2 linked regions of the Dinoroseobacter shibae DFL 12 = DSM 16493 genome follow. The protein of the gene in region 1 interacts with the protein of each later gene in a pairwise test. Links are inferred from orthologs where the notes say so. Each region holds a gene or a part of one and is shown on either strand. Other genes may lie near its edges. The genes, in order: rplA and thrS.

Region 1 (3,191 bases):
CCACGACTTGGGCCCCAAGCCGCAGGAAACTGCCCGTCCGGTCCCCGACATGGGCCCCGATGTCGAAAACCAGCCCGCCGGGTGCCACGCATTCCGCGTTCAACCGATCCATACGCAACGTGCGGGCCCGGTCACGGTAATAGATGTCGAAGGAGCGCCGGAGCCCGGCCCGCGCAGGACGGGCCCGATCCGGAAAGGGTGTGCGCATGATCGGTCTTTCCTCGCTGTCGCTGCATCAGCTAGCGAGCCGAACGATCACGTAAAGCCCGGTCAAGGCGCTCATGCGAAAGGGCGGCCCGCAGGCCGCCCTGTCGATCTTCGCGGATCGAGATTGGTCAGGCTTTCCGGCGGCGCCGCGCCCCGTAGAGCCCTGCAAGACCGAGACCCAGCATCCAGGCCGCAGCCGGGAGCGGCACCGGCGCCACGGAGACGAGGTTCTGGCTCAGTTGATCGCCAGTGCCCGTCGTTCCGGATTCGTAGTAGGTGAAGTTGTAGCCCTGCGTCACGACCCCGCCTGCCAGCAACGCGAGGTAGCTGTTCGCAGCCGCTTCGGCATCGTCCTGTGCGCTTCCGGACTTCGATTGGCTGAACGTACCCGCGGTCAGATCGAAGGAGGCATCCGTTTCATACAGCACTTCCCAAAGCGCCAGTTGAAAGCCCGCCGACTGCGCATTGTCGGTGATGTCGACCGAGCTGTACGCCGTCTCGAAGAGACCTTCGACATTCGCCAGGGTCACCGGATCCAGGGCGCCGGTGGTATTGGTGAACGGCGCCGTGGTGGTGTTGTACTGCTGGCCACCGGCCGGGATGGCCAGATCGTTCATGATGTCCAGGCACCACGCCACGAACGCGTTGTCGTCCCCATCCTTGAGCCGGAAGCCGCCCGCCATGGCATTGGCCGTCGGGCTGGCGACGTTCACATGCAGGTTCCCACCGCCGTTGAACGTGTCGCCGTTGTTCTGTTTGAATAGGGTCACTGGGGCAGCTGCCGCGCCGGTCGCCATGAAAGCCGCAAAGGCCAGGGTTGACGCAGCGGCGATGCCCGCTTTTCCAAATACTCGCATTCTCGTTACCTTTCACACTAGTATTAACGAAATAGTTACCATCTTCATTTGCGCGATGCAAGATGTCGCACGAAACGGCCCCCAAGGATCGCGGATGGCAGGTCTTTCAGAACAATGCCTGTAAAGGCGCGGCTTCGTTGCGCGATTGGCGTGAATGGGGCTGCTGGTCGATCCGAATCGTTGTGCTCGCCCTCGGCATGGGGGCGACACTCAGGTCACCCCCTGTGGCGGCGGTATCCGGCATTCCGGTGGGATGTGCTCTGTCGGGTTTCACGTGCACCTGCGCAAACCGCAGCCAACCCACGAAAAAGGGCGACCCGAAGGCCGCCCGAATTCCGCATCATCACAAGGCTCAGTTGCCCGTTGCACTGTCCACGGCGACCGTCACGCCCGGGCCCATGGTGGAGCTGAGCGCGATCTTCTTCATGTAGGACCCCTTGGCACCCGACGGCTTGGCCTTGGAGACCGCGTCCACGAAGGCGCGCACGTTCTCGACCAGCTTGGCCTCGTCGAAAGAGGCCTTGCCGACGCCGGCATGCACCACACCGGCCTTCTCGGCCTTGAATTGCACTTCCCCGCCCTTGGCGGCTTCCACGGCGGCCTTGACGTCCATGGTCACGGTGCCGACCTTGGGGTTCGGCATCAGGTTCCGCGGGCCCAGGATCTTGCCCAGGCGTCCGACGATCGGCATCATGTCCGGGGTCGCGATGCAGCGGTCGAACTCGATCTTGCCGGACTGGATCGTCTCCATCAGGTCCTCGGCGCCCACGATATCCGCGCCGGCCGCCTGCGCTTCCTCGGCCTTGGGGCCACGGGCGAAGACAGCCACGCGCACGGTCTTGCCCGTGCCGTTCGGCAGGCTGACCACACCGCGCACCATCTGGTCCGCATGGCGCGGGTCGACGCCCAGGCACATGGCGATCTCGACGGTCTCGTCGAATTTCGAGGTCGCGTTGGCCTTGATCAGGGCGACGGCTTCTTCCACGGTCAGGTCGGACTTGCCGGCCACGGCCTCGCGCGCGGCGCGGGTGCGTTTTCCAAGCTTTGCCATCTTACTTCACCTCGATGCCCATGGAGCGGGCAGAGCCCAGAACGATCTTCATCGCGCCTTCGATGTCGTTGGCGTTCAGATCTCTCATCTTCGCTTCGGCGATCTCGCGCACCTGCGCGACGGTCACCGTGCCGACGGTCTGGCGCGACGGGGTGCTGGCCCCGGATTTCACCTTCGCGGCCTTCTTGAGGTAATAAGCCGCCGGCGGCGTCTTGATTTCCATCGTGAAGGACTTGTCCTGGTAATAGGTGATCACGGTCGGGCACGGCGCGCCGGGCTCCATGTCCTGCGTCTTGGCGTTGAACGCCTTGCAGAATTCCATGATGTTGATGCCGCGCTGACCCAGTGCCGGGCCCACGGGGGGGGACGGGTTCGCTTGTCCGGCGGGCACTTGCAGCTTCATCGTGCCTGCGAGTTTCTTGGCCATCTGGCCTCTCCTTTTACAGCATCCGAACCGCCGCGGCGGCCGGACAGGGGTGCTCGTGGTCCGGTGCGGTCACGCGTGACCGCCGCCTCCCACGTCTCATCACTCAGGACGTCTTGGTGACCTGCGTGAATTCCAGTTCGACCGGGGTCGCCCGGCCGAAGATCGATACCGTCACCTTCAGACGGTTGTTGTCGTCGTCCACTTCCTCGACGCTGCCCGAGAAGCCCTCGAAGGGTCCGTCGGTCACGTTGACCTGTTCGCCGATGTCGAAGGTGATCAGGCTGCGCGGCGCCTCCTGGCCTTCCTCGACCCGGTTCAGGATCTGGTTCACCTCGTCATCGCGCATGGCCATGGGCCGACCCTGGGGGCCGAGAAACCCGGTGACCCGGTTGATCGAGTTGATCAGGTGATAGCCCTGGTCGGTCATCTCCATCCGCACCAGCACATAGCCGGGCATGAAGCGGCGCTCGGCGGTGACCTTCTTGCCGCGGCGGACCTCGATGACCTCTTCGGTCGGGACGAGCACCTCTTCGATGTCGTCCTCAAGCCCTGCCTCTGCGACGGCGTGCTTGATCTGCTCGGCGATCTTCTTCTCGAAATTCGAGAGGACGCTGACAGAGTACCACCGTTTGGCCATTGTGTTCGCTTC
Region 2 (3,269 bases), 520 kb from region 1 along the record:
AGGCCCAGACCATCTGTCTGAGGAACTGCATGAAAGGGCCGGGACATGCCTGCATCGGACGACGCCGAGCCCCGCAAAACCGAGACCGAGACAGAGACAGGCATCGGGGCGTCCCCTTCGGAAGACACGCTGATGACGGTGGTCAAGCTCGCGCTTGAGAACGTCGCCACCCGCGTGGCCCGACCGGAGGTGCCCGCCTCCGAAGATTTCATCGAAAGCCTGTGTACCCTGCTCGTGGCGCGCGACATCGAGGCCTCCGAGGCGATGGTGCGGAGCCGGATCGGGCAGCGCCAGGGCTATGCGGATCTCGCCGACGGGATTTTCGCCGCCTGTGCGCGTCGTCTCGGAACCCGGTGGGAGGAGGACAGGTTGTCCTTTGCGGACGTAGCGATCGCCGTGACGGAGTTGCACAGGCTGCACCAGCGGGTCGGGCGGCGGTACGTGCCGCTGATCCGGAAGGCGGACGAGTCCCACGCGGTCTTCGCCACGCTGCCGCGGCAGACCCACACGTTCGGGATCATCCTCGCCGCGGAGGCGTTCCGGCAGGCAGGCTGGCAGGTGGACCTGCAGCTCGAGATGCTGCCCAAGGAGATCGTCGACCGTATCCGGCGGTTGCGACCCGACGCGGTCGGGCTCACGGCCAGCAAGTTCGACCCGGTTCAGCCGCTAAGACTGCTGATCGGTCAGATCCAGAAACTGCCTTTCAATGTCCCGATCCTGCTGGGCGGGGCCGGGGCGGCGGACCTGCACGGGACGCTCCAGCCCGGAACGCCCGTGCAGGTCGTGCACGATATCGACTCGGCCCTGCGCGCGGTTCAGACGGCGGGTTGATCCGGGCGCTGGTCCGGCGGGGTCGCTTCGGCGGCAAGATCCGCCACCAGCGCATCGAGGCCCACGACCGAGGTCTGCTTTTCGCCCAGCCGCCGCAGGGTGACGGTGCGTTCCTCCATCTCGCGGCGGCCCACGGCGAGGATCACGGGCACCTTGCCGACGCTGTGCTCGCGCACCTTGTAGTTGATCTTCTCGTTGCGGATGTCGGCCTCGGCGCGGATGCCCGCCCGGGTGAGGGCCGCCACCACCTCGCGCACGTAATCATCGGCCTCGGAGATGATCGAGGCGACGACCACCTGGCGCGGGGCGAGCCAGAAGGGCAGCTTGCCTGCGAAGTTCTCGATCAGGATGCCGAGGAACCGCTCGAAGGAGCCCAGGATCGCGCGGTGCAGCATGACGGGGCGGTGTTTCGCGCCGTCCTCGCCGATATAGGTGGCATCGAGCCGTTCCGGCAGCACGAAATCGGCCTGGAAGGTGCCCAGCTGCCATTCGCGGCCGATGGCGTCGGTGAGCTTGAAGTCGAGCTTCGGCCCGTAGAACGCGCCTTCGCCCGGATCGAGTTCGAAATCGTCCGTCACCGTGCGGATCGCGGCCTCCAGCGCGGCCTCGGCCTTGTCCCAGACCGCGTCGGAGCCTGCGCGGACCTCGGGGCGGGTGGAGAACTTGATGTCGAAGCTCTCGAAACCCAGGTCGCGATAGATCGTGCTCAGCATCCGGATGAAGCGGGCGGTCTCGTCCTGGATCTGGTCCTCGGTGCAGAAGATATGGGCGTCGTCCTGGGTGAAGCCGCGCACCCGCATGAGCCCGTGCAGCGCGCCCGAGGGCTCATAGCGGTTGCAGGCGCCGAATTCGGCCATGCGCAGGGGCAGGTCGCGGTAGGATTTCAGGCCCTGGTTGTAGACCTGCACATGGCAGGGGCAGTTCATCGGTTTCAGGGCATTGATCGCCTTTTCGCGGGCATGTTCTTCGTCCACTTCGACGATGAACATGTTTTCCTGGTACTTGTCCCAGTGGCCGGAGGCCTCCCACAGCTTGCGGTCGACGACCTGCGGGGTGTTGACCTCCACATAGCCATTCTCGCGCTGACGGCGGCGCATGTAGTCCTGCAACGTGGTGTAGACGGTCCAGCCGTTAGGGTGCCAGAAGACCTGCCCGGGGGCCTCTTCCTGCATGTGAAACAGGTTCATCTCGCGGCCGAGCTTGCGGTGATCGCGCTTGGCGGCTTCCTCCAGCATGTGGAGGTGTTTTTTCAGGGCGTCGCGGTTCTGGAACGCCACGCCGTAGATCCGTTGCAGCATCGGACGGGAGCTGTCCCCGCGCCAATAGGCCCCCGCGACGGACATCAGCTTGAAGCTGTCCGCGGGCACTTGCCCGGTATGTTGCAGGTGCGGGCCGCGGCAGAGATCCTGCCAATCGCCATGCCAGTACATGCGCAGCGGCTCGTTGCCCGGGATCGCCTCGATCAACTCGACCTTGTAGGGCTCGCCATTCGCCTCGTAATGGGCGATGGCGCGGGGACGGTCCCAGACCTCTGTGCGGACGGGATCGCGGGCGTTGATGATCTCTTTCATCTTGGCCTCGATTGCGCCGAGATCCTCGGGGGTGAAGGGCTCCGCCCGGTCGAAATCGTAATAGAAGCCGTTCTCGATCACCGGGCCGATGGTGACTTTCACATCGGGCCAGATCTCCTGCACGGCGCGGGCCATGATATGGGCGCAGTCGTGGCGGATCAGCTCCAGCGCCTGGGCGTCGTCCTTGAGCGTGTGGATCGCGATGCTGGCATCGGCGTCGATGGGCCATTGCAGGTCGTGATGCGCGCCGTTCACGGTGGCGGAGATGGCCTTCTTGCCAAGGGAGGTGGAGATGCTGGCGGCGACCTCCGCCGGTGTGACCCCTGCGTCGAAATCGCGTGCATTGCCATCGGGAAAGGTGAGAGAGATCTGGGCCATATCGGCTGCCTCGTCGGTTTGGCGCCCACGGAACGCCCGGTTGCGGGAATATGTGTGCCGCTCACATGCCGCCCGGGGGCGGGCGCGTCAAGGGCGCAGTCGGGCGGCGGGGGGCCGCAGGCCCCGGCTCAGGGCTTGACCCGGCGCGCGCGCTCGGCGGCGGCCCTGAGTTCCTCGGCGATCTCCAGGGCCTCGTCGGGGTCGAAATCCAGGGGCAGGTCGACGCCTTCGGCCTCCACATAGATCCGCACCATCCCGAGCGAGGTCGGGCCGATCTGAAGATTGGCGGCAATGTCGCTTTGCTTGTCGATGCCCATGGGAAGCTCCTGAGGTTGCGCGGCCCGCAGGTACTCCGCCACGGGCGAGGGGGCAAGATGCAGATCGCTTGACACAAGCATGGAAATAGCTTGCAACATGCAAGTAAATGGGAGGCCAACATGCCGCATGATCCGTCCCCCGGCACCGCCGCAGCGGCCCTGCCGCCGGAAA

Evidence for each region.
Region 2: the proteins of rplA (region 1) and thrS interact in binary tests that used the Escherichia coli proteins (3 or more experiments, as listed by UniProt). The link is inferred for Dinoroseobacter shibae DFL 12 = DSM 16493 from one-to-one orthologs.

The regions. Positions count from the first base shown.
Region 1 is NC_009952.1:256,661-259,851, reverse strand. Bases 267-3,138 are described here. They hold rplA (50S ribosomal protein L1), read right to left. Parts: upstream 2,116-3,138; coding sequence 1,417-2,115; downstream 267-1,416. Other genes in these bases: nusG (transcription termination/antitermination protein NusG), read right to left, coding at 2,646-3,138; rplK (50S ribosomal protein L11), read right to left, coding at 2,117-2,542; DSHI_RS22680 (VPLPA-CTERM sorting domain-containing protein), read right to left, coding at 336-1,064. Outside these bases: DSHI_RS01310 (FkbM family methyltransferase), read right to left, coding at 1-208; more of nusG, read right to left, coding at 3,139-3,179. UniProt on the Escherichia coli protein: One of the primary rRNA binding proteins, it binds very close to the 3'-end of the 23S rRNA. Forms part of the L1 stalk. It is often not seen in high-resolution crystal structures, but can be seen in cryo_EM and 3D reconstruction models.
Region 2 is NC_009952.1:781,349-784,617, forward strand. Bases 299-3,248 are described here. They hold thrS (threonine--tRNA ligase), read right to left. Parts: upstream 2,781-3,248; coding sequence 816-2,780; downstream 299-815. Other genes in these bases: DSHI_RS03965 (cobalamin B12-binding domain-containing protein), read left to right, coding at 299-831; DSHI_RS03975 (DUF6324 family protein), read right to left, coding at 2,909-3,097; DSHI_RS03980 (GNAT family N-acetyltransferase), read left to right, coding at 3,218-3,248. Also shown: more of DSHI_RS03965, read left to right, coding at 46-298; more of DSHI_RS03980, read left to right, coding at 3,249-3,269. UniProt on the Escherichia coli protein: Catalyzes the attachment of threonine to tRNA(Thr) in a two-step reaction: L-threonine is first activated by ATP to form Thr-AMP and then transferred to the acceptor end of tRNA(Thr). The rate-limiting step is amino acid activation in the presence of tRNA.